DNA from 2 places in the Methylobacterium sp. WL12 genome. Region 2 is predicted to be linked to the other one. Evidence: predicted binding sites of a transcription regulator. Region 2 holds the regulator's gene; the other holds the start of a gene.
What was found. Region 2 encodes LexA, which represses DNA repair genes until DNA is damaged. Its sites were predicted from a motif close to TGTTCNNNNTGTGTTCNG; they were not measured.
Positions count from the first base shown of each region.

Region 1: FV226_RS15080 (DUF3072 domain-containing protein) is a predicted target of LexA. The motif match lies at 4,376-4,393, and genes of this name have one in related genera.

Region 1 covers NZ_VRUW01000037.1:21,997-29,209, forward strand. Annotated here, with positions in the region: gene FV226_RS15060 (monovalent cation:proton antiporter-2 (CPA2) family protein) at 1-1,147, shown strand, start outside; gene FV226_RS15065 (MATE family efflux transporter) at 1,152-2,591, shown strand; gene FV226_RS15070 (DUF937 domain-containing protein) at 2,749-3,525, shown strand; gene FV226_RS15075 (Flp family type IVb pilin) at 3,533-3,742, opposite strand; gene FV226_RS15080 (DUF3072 domain-containing protein) at 4,079-4,363, opposite strand; gene FV226_RS15085 (branched-chain amino acid aminotransferase) at 4,793-5,680, opposite strand; gene FV226_RS15090 (MarR family transcriptional regulator) at 5,995-6,438, shown strand; gene FV226_RS15095 (response regulator) at 6,438-7,151, shown strand; gene FV226_RS15100 (KUP/HAK/KT family potassium transporter) at 7,203-7,213, opposite strand, start outside.
Region 2 covers NZ_VRUW01000016.1:66,787-73,999, forward strand. Annotated here, with positions in the region: gene gltA (citrate synthase) at 1-234, opposite strand, end outside; gene gltX (glutamate--tRNA ligase) at 443-1,870, opposite strand; gene FV226_RS09190 (ComEC/Rec2 family competence protein) at 2,114-4,447, shown strand; gene lexA (transcriptional repressor LexA) at 4,441-5,190, opposite strand; gene FV226_RS09200 (hydroxyacid dehydrogenase) at 5,354-6,292, opposite strand; gene FV226_RS09205 (response regulator) at 6,661-7,044, shown strand; gene FV226_RS09210 (protein phosphatase CheZ) at 7,083-7,213, shown strand, end outside.

The DNA of each region.
Region 1 (7,213 bases), on a different contig from region 2:
GCTGGTGCGCGCGGTCTGGCCGCTCCTGTTCGGGGCGACGCTGGCCGCGATCCTGGTCAAGGTCGCCCTCGTGGCCGGGCTGTTCCGCCTGTTCGGCTCGACCTGGCTCGACGCGGTGCGCGGCGCCGCGATCCTGGCGCCGGCCGGCGAGTTCGCCTTCGTGCTGCTGCCGCTCGCGGGCTCCCTGGGGCTCACCGACGCCACCGCGACGCGCTTCGCGGTGGCGCTGGCCGCGCTCACGATGCTGATCGGCCCGGTGGCGGCCAAGGGCCTCGACAAGGCCCTCGACGTCGTCCGCGCCCGCCGCGGCGGCGAGGCGCTGCCGGCGACGGACGTGGTCGAGAGCGCGGAGGCGCGCGTGCTGGTGATCGGCTTCGGCCGGTTCGGGCAGATCCTGACGCAGGTTCTGCTCGCCGAGGGCGTCGGCGTGACCGTGATCGACAAGGACGTGGAGCAGATCCGTTCGGCCTCGCGCTTCGGCTTCCGGATCTACTACGGCGACGGCACGCGCCTCGACGTGCTGCGCGCCGCCGGCATCGGCCGGGTCGACTTCGTCTGCCTGTGCCTCGACGACGCGGAGGCGAGCCTGAAGATCGTCGACATCGTCCACGAGGAGTTCGAGTCGGTGCGCACCTACGTCCGCGCCTACGACCGGATGCACGCCGTGGAGCTGATGAACCGCGACGTGGACTACGTCGTCCGCGAGACCGCCGAATCCGCCCTCGCCTTCGGCCGCGCCACCCTGGAGGGCCTCGGGCTGTCCTCCGCCGACGCCGCGGCGCGAGTCGAGGACGTCCGCAAGCGCGACGTCGCCCGCCTCGTGCTGCAGCAGGCCGGCGCGTTGCCCGAGGGCGGCGGCTGGATGCGCGGCATCGGCGTGGCCGAGATGAAGCCCGAGCCGCTCACCGCCCCGCAGCGCCCCGCCCGCGCGCTCAGCGCCGAGACCCGCGACATCATCGGCAACGACCGCCGCGAAGCCGCCGGCCGCATGCTCGACCGCCCGCCGACGGAGACCGCCGAGGCCCGGGCCGAGCGCGAGGCCGAAGCCGAGGCGCAGGCCGAGGCCGACGCCCGCGCGGAGGCGGAGGCTCAGGCCGAACGCGCGCTCCGGACCCCGGCGATGGAGGTTCAGAACGGTGAGCGGTGAGACCCTGGTCCCTCCCCCCTCCACGGGGGAAGCGGGCCCGCCGGCACCCGAATCCGGGCGCTTCGTCACCGGCTCGATCTTGCGCCACGTGGTGGTGATGAGCGCGACCGGCTCGATCGGGCTGATGGCGGTGTTCGTCGTCGACCTGTTATCGCTGCTCTACGTGTCGAAGCTCGGCGACACCAACCTCACCGCCGCGGTGGGCTTCGCCGCGATCGTCCAGTTCTTCGCCATCGCGATCAACATCGGGCTGATGATCGCCGCCGGCGCGCTGGTCAGCCGCGCGATCGGCGCTGGCGACGGCGCGGGCGCGCGGCGGATCGCGACCTCGGCGACGCTGCTCGGGATCGCGGCTTCCGCCCTCCTCGTCGCGCTCCTGCTGCCGCTCTCGGACCCACTGCTGCGGGCGATCGGGGCGGAGGGCGAGACGCTGCGGGTGGCCGAGCGCTTCCTCTGGATCGCCCTGCCCTCCAACGTGCTGATGGGCCCCGGCATGATGTTCTCGGGCCTGCTGCGGGCGGTGGGCGCGGCGCGCCAGGCGATGTTCGTGACGCTGGGCGGCGCACTGGTGACGGTGGGCCTCGATCCGCTGCTGATCTTCGGGGCCGGGCTCGGGGTCGACGGGGCGGCGATCACCACCTGCGTGGCGCGCGCCACCTTCGCACTCGTCGGCTGGCACGGGGTGCGGCAGCACCGGATGCTCGCCGCCCCGCGCCTCGCCGAGACGCTCGCCGACGCGCCGCTGGTGTTCAGGATCGCCTTGCCGGCGGTGCTCACCAACCTCGCGCCCTCGGTGGCCAGCGCCTTCCTCGCCCACGTGCTCGCCCGTTACGGCGCGGTGGCGGTGGCGGCCAACGTGGTGATCGACCGCCTGACGCCCGTGGCCTTCGGCGGCCTGTTCGCGCTGTCGGGCTCGATCGGGCCGATCCTCGGACAGAACTGGGGCGCCGGCCGCTTCGACCGGATGCGCGGCGTGCTTCGCGACGGGGCGCTGGTCACGTTCCTCTACAGCGCGATCGTCTGGGCGGCCCTGGTGCTCGCCCGCGGCCCCCTGATGCGGCTGTTCGAACTCGACGGGGTGGCCGCCGACCTGTTCGGGTTCTTCTGCTTCGTCAGCGGCGGGGTGTGGTTCTTCAACGGGCTGCTGTTCCTCGCCAACGCCTCGTTCAACAACCTCGGCTTCCCGTTCCGCTCGACCCTGCTCAACTGGGGCCGGGCGACCCTGGGCACGATGCCGCCGGCGCTCGCGGGCGCCGCGTTGTACGGCCCGCGCGGGGTCCTCGCCGGCGTCGGAATCGGCTCCCTCGCCTTCGGCGTGGCCGGCATCCTCATGGCCGTCCGCACCGTGACGCTGCTCGAGCGCGACGCCGTCGCGCCCGTGCGCGCGCCCGATCCCGAGGCGGCGATGGCCGCGGCGCCCGCGCAGGGCGGCGCGCTGGTCTAGTTTTCACGCGATCCGCGGTGGATGCGCGGCCCGATCGTCCCGCCCCGCGACCGGACCCCGCGCCGGCAACTGGTCAGCGGCGTCGATAAGGGTCTAGACTTCGTCCGCGCGGCCCGAAGTGGGATGTCGCGTGACGAACAGACCAAGGCCGTGCGCGATGTTCAACCCGCTCGACATGCTTCAGGCCCAAAACGGCGCCGGGATGCAGAATGTCGCGCAGCAGTTCGGCCTCACCCCCGAGCAGACGCGCAGGGCCATGGAGGCCCTGATGCCGGCCTTCGCGCTGGGGCTGCAGCGCAGCGCCATGCCCGACCCGACCGGCCTGTCGCAGATGTTCGGGATGGGCGGTGCACGGCCCGCCGCGAGCCCGGCCGAAAGCATGCTCGGGCAGATGTTCGGCTCGCCCGCCCTGACCCAGGCGATCCTGCAGCAGGCCTCGTCGGCGAGCGGCGTCGGCTCGCAGGTGCTGCGCCAGATGCTGCCGATGATGGCCGGCGCGGTGGTGGCGAGCATCGTCCACATGCTGCTGAACCAGCAGGCTCCGGAGGCCAAGGCGGCGCCCGCCCCGGCGCCCTCGCCCTTCGCGGTCGCACCGGGCTGGGCCGAGATGATGAAGGCCTTCGTGCCCGCCCAGGAGGCGACCAAACCGCAGCCGGCCAGACCTCAGCCGGCAAAGCCGCAGGCTGCCCGGGCCGCGCCGAAGCCGGAGGCCGACGCGACGCCCGGCATGTTCGAGCAGATGCTGAAGACCGGCGCCGAGGTCCAGGAGCAGAACGTGCGGGCGATGCAGGGGCTGTTCGAGGCGTTCTGGACCGAGGCCGATCCGGCCAGGGCGGGCGCAACGAAAGCCGGCGCCGACCCCAAGGCCCCGCACGCGCCCGAATCCCCGGACGCCTCGCACAGGCCGCGCAAGGGGCGGCCAGGCGCGCGTTGAGGCTGTCTCAGTTCTGGCTGACGGCGTTGCCGATGGTCGCGTAGACTTGGCCGACCTTGGACGCGTAGAGGCGTAGGCTGCCGATCATGGCGAGGAAGACGAATCCGGCGATCAGGGCGTACTCGATGCTCGTCGCACCGCGCACGTCGGCGGCGAAGCGGCGTATCGGAGAGGCGGCCTCGGCCCTCTCCGGCATTTCGACGACCGGCCCCGACATCGATGATCGCTTTCCTTCGCCGAACCGGCCTGAAACGATCCTAACCCACGCCACCTTGCCGATGTTTTAAACCCATCGCCGGCAACCGGCCTGAGCGAGATAAGATTTTAGGAATAAACGGCGATTTCCGCCGAGCGCGGAGCGTCCCCGAACGCCCTGCGGGTTCCGCTCTCTCACCAGCCCGTCATGTTCCTCCAGGTCGGCTCCCCCCATCACCGGACGCGTCGCGCGAAGCACCACGAGGCTCCCTCTCCCGTGCGGGAGAGGGTTGGGGTGAGGGGATGCTCTTGGATATCCGCCAAGCGCCGCACCGCGTCGTCAGGCGTCCCTGCCCGCTCAGCCGTGGCCGGCTTCCTTGCGCAGGGCGTCGATGCGCTTGGAGGCCTCGGCCTTGTCGAGGTCGGGATCGAACGCCTCGGGCTCCTTGGTCTCCTCGGACAGGGTCTTGAGGTAGGAGGCCTGCGCGCCGGTCATCGGCTCGCCGCCGGTGGTCCACTGATCGGGATCCTTGATCTGGTTCGACACGTCTTTCGGGTCGGTCTTGGGGTTCTCGTTCGAGGCGGACCGGGTGTCAGCCTTGGGGCTGGACTTCGCATTGGACTTGGCGGCGGCCTTGGTCATCGGGCACTCATGCGTTCTTGGAATGTTCCGTTAGAACGCAGCCCGGACCGCCACGGTTCCTCGCTGGCGGGAACCGCCTGGGGATAGGATGTCCGGCCCGCAGCTTTCCGCGCGAAGGCGTGTCGAGCGGGCGCATTTGATCGGCCGGGACCCATGCCGCGCATCATCGCGGTCGCCTCACGAAGCAACCCGAACGCCGTGCGAGCTGTCGTGTTCACACGTCTTCCACAAATGGCCCCGGACGGATCGGTGAGGCGCTGGCGCGGGTCCCCTCTCCCGAATGGGAGAGGGGACCCGCGCCTCACCGGCACGAGGGATGAAGCGCGGGTGGGACGAGACGAAAACGGCGGCCCCATCGGACCGCCGTGCCTTCCCACTCAAGCCGCTCGCGCGTTTCTTCCCCTCGGGCCGCTCGAGCTTCTTCCCCGCTCAAGCTGCTCGAGCTTGAGGCTGCACCTCGGCGAGGTAATCGTCCATCAGCGTCTGGGTGATGGCGCCGGGCACGAAGCGGTAGGGACCGATCTCGGACACCGGCGTGACCTCCGCGGCCGAGCCGGTGATGAAGCACTCCGAAAAATCGGCCATCTCCTCGGGACGGATGCGGCGCTCGGTCACCGCGATGCCGCGGCGGCGGGCCAGATCCATCACCGTCTGACGGGTGATGCCGTTGAGGAAGCGGTCGGCGGTGGGGGTGTGGATCGCCCCGTCGCGGATGAAGAACACGTTGGCGCCGGTGCACTCGGCGACATTGTCCTCGAAGTCGAGCATCAGCGCGTCGGCGTAGCCCTTGTTCTCGGCCCGGTGCTTGGAGATCGTGCAGATCATGTACAGGCCCGCCGCCTTCGAGGCGCAGGGGGCGGTGCGGGGATCGGGCCGGCGGTAGTCAGCGATGTCGAGGCGGATGCCCTTCATCTTGGTGGCGGCGTCGAAGTAGCTCGGCCATTCCCAAGCGGCGATCGCCAAGTGGATGGTGTTGCCCTGCGCCGAGACGCCCATCATCTCCGAGCCGCGCCACGCGACCGGGCGGAGGTAGGCGTCCTGGAGGCCGCTGACCTTCAGCACAGCCTCCTTGGCCGCGACGATCTCGGCGGCGGAATAGGGCACGGCGAAGTCGAGCAGCTCGGCGGAGCGGCGCAGGCGCTCGGCGTGGGCGAGGCTCTTGAAGATCACGCCGCCGTAGGCGCGCTCGCCCTCGAACACCGACGAGCCGTAATGCAGGCCGTGGCTCAGCACGTGGATCTTGGCGTCCCGCCACGGCACCATGGCGCCGTCGAACCAGATGGTGCCCTCGCGCTCGTCGAACGGGATCACGGACATGGGGGGTCTTCCTGGAAATCGTCGCGGCCCGTAGGCACGGGCACTTCGGCGGGGACGATGTCGGCGGGCCGCACCACGGCGGCTCGAGCGGGGTTGACGGGTATCAACCGGCCTGGAATATGTCAACGACACTGACGTATATCGCTTCGGCGTCGCCCCCTCCGACGCCGACCGTCCTTCCTGCCCTTCGCGCCGCAACGGGACACGGGCCGCACGTGACATCCCCCGCCCTCCGCGAACGCGACGAATCCGGCGCGCCGGCCGCCCGCGAGCACGACGCCGCCGCTGCGCCGGCCGCCTGCAGCAGCGACGACCTGATCGAGCTGCTGTTCTTCGCCTATCGCGACTTCGTCGGAGACCCGGACCGGATCCTGGCCGAGTACGGCTTCGGCCGGGCGCACCACCGGGTGCTGCACTTCGTCGACCGCTATCCCGGCCTGACCATCGCCGAGCTGCTCGACATCCTGCGCATCACCAAGCAGAGCCTGAACCGGGTGCTGAAGGACCTGATCGGCCAGGGCTACGTCGCCCAGCGCCCGGGCACGAGCGACCGGCGCCAGCGTCTGCTCACCTGCACCGAGAGCGGCCAGCGCCTGGCCGCCGACCTCACCCGCGTGCAGGCGCGGCGCCTGGCGCGGGCGCTGGCCTCGCCCGAGGACGCCGCCGCCCCCGAGAGCTTCCTGATGGCGATGATCGAACCCGACGAGCGCGCGGTCGTCCGCCGCCTGATGGCGCGTCGCGGCGGCGGGGCCGCCTGATGGCCGCCCACGCCCGCACCGAGCTCTCCGACGGCGCGCCGCACGTCCTCGTGGTCGACGACGACCGGCGCCTGCGCGAGCTGCTCGCCCGCTACCTCGCCGAGCAGGGGTTCCGGGTCACCGCCGCCGCCAGCGCCGCGGAGGCGCGGGCCAAGGCCCAGAGCCTGGTCTTCGACGCGATGGTGCTCGACGTGATGATGCCGGGCGAGGACGGCTTCGCCTACGCCCGCAGCGTGCGCGAGACCTCGCGCGTTCCGATCCTGATGCTCACCGCCCGCTCCAACCCGAACGACCGGGTGATGGGGCTGGAGATCGGCGCCGACGACTACCTGCCGAAACCGTTCGAGCCGCGGGAGCTGACGCTCCGGCTCACCAACATCATCAACCGGGCGTCCGGCCCCCGCCGCGACACCGGCACCGGCGACGTGGTGACGTTCGGGCCGTTCTCCTACCGGATCGAGCGCGGCGAGCTGAGGCGCGAGGACGAGATGATCCGCATCACCGAGCGCGAGCGCGAGATCCTGACGATCCTGGCCGGCGCGCACGGCGCCAACGTCGAGCGCGAGGCGCTGGCCGGCGCCGGGGGGCTGGCCGCCGAGCGCACCATCGACGTGCAGATCAACCGCCTGCGCCGCAAGACCGAGGTCGACCCGGCCAACCCGACCTTCCTGCAGACCGTGCGCGGCGTGGGCTATCGGCTCGCGGTGGATTGAGACGGATGCGCGCCCTCCCCCTCCGCGGGGGAGGGACGGACGACGAGCCGTCTAGATCTCGA
Region 2 (7,213 bases):
CTCGGCGAGCTGCTCGATCGGGTAGCCGCGATAGAGCAGCACGCCCTCGTCGCCGTCGATGTAGGTGATCTTCGATTCGCACGAGGCGGTCGAGGTGAAGCCGGGGTCGAAGGTGAAGGCGCCGGTCTGCGCGTAGAGCTTGCCGATGTCGACGACGTCGGGGCCGATCGTACCGCTCTTGACCGGCAGAGAGACCTCTTTGCCGTCCACGGTGATGGTGCTGGCTGCGCTCATGGAACGTGGACCCTTTCCTGGCAACGAATCGGTGCCGGCCCAAGGCTCGGCTCCGCGCCGCCCTGGACCCGAAGTCACCTGCATTTTGCTGCAGGTGCTCACAGGCCCACCGGTTAGCGGATCGGCCGGGCGCCAGCAACGGCGCGGATGACAACCACGCCCCGACGCCAAGCGAAAACCGGGCCGCGCGTGCGCTGCGGCGAAAGCCTCAGCTTTTCGTGATCCGGTCGGCGAGGCGGGCGAGGCTTTCCTCGCGGCCGAGGACCGCCATCACGTCGAACAGCGGCGGCGAGGTGGTGCGGCCGGTGAGCGCCGCCCGCAGCGGCTGCGCCACCTGCCCGAGCTTCAGCCCCTCGGTCTCGGCGAAGAGCCGCACCGCGGCTTCCGTCGCGGCGGCGCTCCACTCGGGCAGGGCCTCGAGCACCGGCAGGATCGCGGCGAGGCGTGCGCGGGCCTCGTCGGTGAGGAGGGCGGCAGCCTTCTCGTCCGGTACCAGCGGACGCGCGGCGGTGAGGTAGTAGGCGCTGTCGAGCAGCTCGATCAGGGTCTTGGCCCGCTCCTTCAGCCCCGGCATCGCCGCGACGAGCTTTTCGCGCAGGTCAGGCGCGAGGGGGGCGACGAGGCCGCGCTCCGGGCCGACGTTCGGCAGGATGCGCTCGATCGCGTCGACCAGGTCCCCATCCGCTGCGCCGCGGATGTAGAGGCCGTTGAGGTTCTCGAGCTTGGCGAAGTCGAACCGCGCCGGCGAGCGGCCGATCGCCTTGAGGTCGAAGGCCGCCACCATCTCCTCAGTGGAGAACACCTCCTTGTCGCCGTGGCTCCAGCCGAGGCGGACGAGGTAGTTGCGCAGCGCCGCCGACAGGTAGCCGAGGTCGCGGTAGGCGTCGACGCCGAGCGCGCCGTGGCGCTTGGACAGCTTGGCCCCGTCGGCCCCGTGGATCAGCGGGATGTGCGCCATCCGCGGCACCTCCCAGCCCAGCGCTGCAAAGATCTGGCTCTGGCGGGCCGCGTTGGTGAGGTGGTCGTCGCCGCGGATCACCTGGGTCACGCCCATGTCGTGGTCGTCGACGACGACGGCGAGCATATAGGTCGGGTTGCCGTCCGAGCGCAGCAGCACGAGGTCGTCGAGGTCGCGGTTGGCCCAGGTGACGCGGCCCTGCACCGCGTCGTCCACCACCGTCTCGCCCTCGCTCGGGGCGCGCAGCCGGATCACCGGCTTTACCCCCGCCGGCGCGTCGGACGGGTCGCGGTCGCGCCAGCGCCCGTCGTAGCGCAGCGGCTTGCCGGCGGCCCGCGCCTGCTCACGCATCTGCGTCAGCTCGTCCTGCGTCGCGTAGCAGCGATAGGCGTTGCCTGAGGCCAGCAGACTCTCGGCGACCTCGCGGTGGCGCTCGGCGCGGGCGTACTGGAACACCACGTCGCCGTCCCAGTCGAGCCCCAGCCAGCGCATCCCGTCGAGGATGGCGTCGATCGCCCCTTGCGTCGATCGCTCGCGGTCGGTGTCCTCGATTCGCAGCAGCATCCGGCCGCCCATCCGGCGGGCGTAGAGCCAATTGAACAGCGCCGTGCGGGCACCGCCAATATGGAGGTAGCCCGTGGGCGAGGGCGCGAAGCGCGTGACGACGGCTGACGACATCGGACGATGGATCTTTTGGTGAAGGGGCGAGGAGCACCCTGGTCGCGGCGCGGATCGACCGATCCGGTTGCGCGCGTCTAGATCGCTCCGCGGCGAAGGGAAAGGCGGTTCGGCGTCCGCGAAGACGCACGCAAAGCTGAGGACCCGCACCGGAACCCAGTTCCGACCGCTCTAGCACGCCCGTGCGGATGCGTTAACAATCCGCTCCGGCGCAGCGGCCTCGCGCCGGCCGGTGTGCCGATCATGGCGCGGGACATCGTACGATCGACGGGACGGGCCGTCGCTGGACCGGCTCTCGGGCGCTTCATCGCGCCCGCCGTGCTCGGGCCGGCTTTGCGCGGCTGGGTCGTCGGCGGCCTTGTGATCGAGGCCGAGCAGCGCCGGCTGTTCCCCTGGCTCGCGGTCGCCTTCGGCGCCGGCATCCTTGTGTTCTTCACCGCCACCGACGGGATGCCCGCGCTCTGGGCCCCCCTCGCTGCGGCGGCGGCCTGCGCCGCGACCCTGCCGTTCCTCGGTGGTCGGCCGGTGGCTTTGGCGATTGCGCTCGGGCTTGCCGCAGCGCTCCTCGGGTTCTCGGCGAGCGCCCTGCGGGTGTCGCGGGTGGCCGCGCCCGTGCTGACCCGCACGATGATCGCCCCGCTCGAAGGGCTGATCGAGTCGCTGGAGGAGCGGGAGGAGGGCGCCCGCCTCGTGGTCCGGGTCGCGAGCCTCGGCACGATGTCGGCGGCCGAGCGCCCGGTCCGCGTGCGCGTCTCGTTCAAGAAGGCGCCGCCCTTGCGGCCGGGCGACTTCATCGCCGCCACCGCTCGCCTGCTACCGCCCCCGGAGGCGGCGCGGCCGGGCGGCTACGACTTCGCCCGCGACGCCTACTTCCGCGGCATCGGCGCGGTCGGCTCCTTGTTGAGAAAGATCGCGGTGAAGCCGCCGCCGGAGCCGGTGCCGTGGTCGCTCCGCCTTGCGGCTGCGGTGGACGACGCCCGAAACGCGCTCACCCGCCGGATCACCGACGCCAACCGCGGCCAGGCCGGCGCGGTCGCGGCCGCCCTCGTGACCGGCAAGCGCGGGCTGATCGCGCCGGCGACCAACGACACCTTGCGGGCGGCCGGAATTTATCACGTCGTTTCTATCTCTGTACTCCACATGGTGCTGGCCGCCGGCGTCGTGTTCTGGCTCGTGCGGGCCGGGCTCGCGCTGGTGCCGTTCCTCGCGCTGGCCTGGCCGATCAAGAAGATCGCCGCGGCGCTGGCGATGGTCGGCGTCACCGCCTACTGCGTCTTCTCCGGTTGGGACATCGCCGCCGAGCGCTCCCTCGTCATGACCCTGATCATGCTCGGCGCGATCCTGGTCGACCGCCCGGCGTTGAGCATGCGCAACCTCGCCCTCGCCGCGCTCATCGCGCTGGCGCACGAGCCGGAGGGGCTGCTCGGCCCGAGCTTCCAGATGTCGTTTGGGGCGGTGGCCGGCCTCATCGCCTGCGCCCGGCTGATCGACGGGCGCCTGTTCCGCCGCGATGGCGCCGGGCGGATCGGCCGGCTGATCGCCCTGGGGCTGACGACGGTCGTCGGCACGCTCGGCACGACGCTGGTGGCCCAGGTCGCCACCGCACCCTTCGCGACCTACCACTTCCAGACGGTGCAGCCTTTCGGGCTGATCGGTAACGCGCTCACGCTGCCGCTGGTCTCGCTCGCGGTGATGCCGGCGGCGGTGCTCGGCATCGTCGCCTACCCGTTCGCCCTCGATCAGCCGGTCTGGTGGCTGATGGGCCTGGCAGTGCGGGGGATGCTGACGATCTCCGAATGGATCGAAGGGCTCGGGCGCGCCAACGTGGTGGTGCCGGCCTTCGGCACCGGGGCGCTCGGGTGCCTTGCCGCGGCGCTTCTGCTCGCGACGCTGCCGGTCTCGCGCCTGCGCTGGCTCGCCCTGCCGCCGGCGCTGCTGGGGCTCGGCCTCGCGACGGCGCCGGCACGCTTCGAAATCTACGTCGATCGCCAGGGCAGCGGTGCCGCGGTGCGCCGGATCGACGGCAGCCTCGTCGCCCTCGGCAAGCCGTCGAACTTCGTGCTGGAGCAATGGCTGAAGGCCGACGGCGACGGCCGGACCGGCGCGCAGGCGACCGGGGGCGCTACGTGTGACCGGATCGGTTGCGTCCTACGGCTCGCCGATGGCCGCGCGGTGGCGCTCCTGAAGGACCGCCGCGGCTTCGCCCAGGATTGCGCCAACGCCGCGGTGTTGATCACGCCGCTCTCCGCGCCGCCCGGCTGCGCCGCAGCCCTCGTCATCGATCGCGCCTACCTCGCCGCCCACGGCGCGGTGGCGATCCGCCTGCAGCCGGACGGCTTCACGGTGAGTCGGACCCGCGAGCCGGGGCGGACGCTGCCGTGGCGACCGGCCCAAGCCCGCGTGCCGGCCAAGCCAGCCGACCAGCCGGTGCCAGAATCGCCTTTACCCGGCGAGATCAAGCCGAAGTACGTACCTTTCCAGGGCATGGCGCCGCCGAATCCGCGGACCGAACCGGCGCCCGACGACCCGGCCGCGGACGGCCCCGACGCCGAGATGCCGGCGGAGACGCTTCAGTAACGGCGGACGAGGCTGACCAACCGCCCCTGGATCTGGACGCGATCCGGCCCGAGCACGCGGGTTTCGTAGGCGGGGTTGGCCGCTTCCAGTGCGATCGACGAGCCGCGCCGCCGCAGGCGCTTCAGCGTCGCCTCCTCATCGTCGATCAGCGCGACGATGATGTCGCCGGTGTTGGCGGTGTCCTGCTTGCGGATCACCACGAGGTCGCCGTCGAGGATGCCGGCCTCGACCATCGAATCGCCGCGGACCTCCAGTGCGTAGTGCTCGCCGCCGGCGAGGAAGTCCGGCGACATGGTGATCGCGTGGCTCTGGTTCTGGATCGCCGAGATCGGAGTTCCGGCGGCGATCCGGCCCATCACCGGGATCGACACGGAGCGACCGCTGTCATCGACCATCTGCGTCGTCGGCCGAGGCGGCACCGCCTTGGCGCGCCCGCCCTCCACCACGCTCGGGGTGAAGCGGCGTGGCGCGGGCGCCGCCACCGGGGCGGGCGCCGCCACCGGGGCGGGCGCCGCCATGCGGCCGGCGCCTTCGGGCATCCGCAGGACCTCGATCGCCCGGGCGCGGTTGGGAAGCCGGCGCAGGAAGCCGCGCTCCTCGAGGGCGGTGATCAGCCGATGGATGCCCGATTTCGACTTGAGGTCGAGGGCGTCCTTCATCTCGTCGAACGAGGGCGGGACGCCGTCCTCGCGCATCCGCTCATCAATGAATCGTAGGAGATCCAGCTGTTTACGGGTCAGCATCGGCGAGCTCGCGAGAAAGAGCGGCCGCACGAAGGTGAAGCCGCAGAAACAAAACACGAACACGTTAAACGTTCGTCAAGTGTTCCGCAAGGGTTCTTGTCGCGACGCGCTGCGCGGACAGACGAATTCGTTACGCGACGGTGCCAGCGCGGCACGGCGAGGTTCAGCCCTCCAGGCTTCGCCGCACGGCGCGGGCCGTGACGGCGGAGACGCGCACGTTCGATTCCTGCGTCACGCCCGCGATGTGCGGCGTCAGGATCAGGTTCGGCACGTCGGCGAACAGTGCCCCGCCCATAGCATCCAGCGGCTCCTCCGCGAACACGTCCAGCGCCGCCCCGCCGAGATGGCCCGACCGGAGCGCGTCAACGACTGCGCGCTCGTCCACCACGCCCCCGCGGGCGGCGTTGATCAGGATCGCGCCCGGTGGCATTCGGGTGATCGCGTCGGAGCCGATCATCCCCCGCGTCGCCTCGGTGAGCGGCACGTGCAGGGAGAGCACGTCGCTCGAAGCGATCAGCGCGTCGAGTTCGGCACGCGCCACCGAGCCGTGGGCCGGGCGCCACGCGGTGTCCTCGGGCGTCAGGTACGGGTCGAAGGCCGAGACCGCCATGTCGAGCGCCGCGGCGCGCCGGGCGGTCTCGCGGGCGATGGCACCGAAGCCGACGAGGCCGAGGCGCTTGCTGGCGATCTCGCGCCCCATCAACGCGTTGCGCGGCCACGCCCCCGCCGCCACCTGCGCGCTGGCACCGTAGGCGCCGCGCAGCAGCAGCAGAGCCGTGCCGATCACGTACTCGGCCACCGCGCCGTCGTTGGCGCCGATCGCGGGATGGACCGCGATACCGCGGGCTGCGCAGGCCGGCAGGTCGATGTTGTCGAGGCCGACGCCGAGGCGGCCCACCACCTTGAGGTCGGGAGCCGCTGCCAGCAGGTCGCCGCGCACCTGCGTGCGGTTGCGGACGATCAGCCCCGCCGCCTCTTGGAGCGCCGCGCGCAGGGCGTCGGGCCGGTCGACGAGGGTCGGATCGTAGAGCGTCTCGAACCCGGCGAGCTCCGCCCGGATCGCGGCCTCGTCCATGAACTCGCTGATGACGACCTTGAGCATCGCGTGCCGATCCTGTTTCGCACCGCGGCCTAGCCTCCCCCGCGTGCGTCTCCGCCGGGCGCCGTGCCCGCCTGCGGGGCCGTCATCTCGCGTCAGGGCGCATCGGTAAAGGCCGCGCCGGCTCATCGCGAGGGAACGGGCGTGCCGACGCAGCGCCGTTTGGGCTCGGACGGCATTCGTGTCCCGCACATCAGTATTCGGGCGTCGCCGCCCCGGGTGGCGCTGGACCGGCGCGTGATTAACCGCTTCGCAAGGCAAACCGGCTTAGGTTTGGACCCATGAGGTGCGGCCGGCGGCGGCGCCTTTCGACAATGCGTGACCGACGCCGACCCGAGCCGGCGATTCGGAGACACCGGAGCAGTTTCACCATGGCCCTCGACCTCAGCATGCCGATCCTGGTCGTCGACGACTACCAGACGATGGTCCGCATCATCCGCAACCTCCTGAAGCAGCTCGGCTTCGAGGAGGTCGACGACGCCTCCGATGGCACGGCCGCCCTGGCGCGCCTCAAGGGCCGCAAGTACGGCCTGGTCATCTCCGACTGGAACATGGAGCCGATGACCGGCTACGAGCTGCTTCGCCACGTCCGCGCCGACGAGGGCCTGCGCACCACGCCGTTCATCATGGTCACCGCGGAATCGAAGACCGAGAACGTCATCGCCGCCAAGAAGGCCGGCGTGAACAACTACATCGTCAAGCCGTTCAACGCCGCCACCTTGAAGAGCAAGATCGAAGCGGTCTGCGGCGCCTGAGCGGCCACTCGGGGACGACACGCGGAGGAGTGCTGACGATGGGTGTGCAAAGACCGCTCGGCGCGGCGATCAACCCTGCGACGATGGTCACCGAGTTGATGGAGATCGCGGACTACACCGCCCACGTACGCGACGAGATCGCGGCCTTGCGCGCCAACGAGCTGACGCA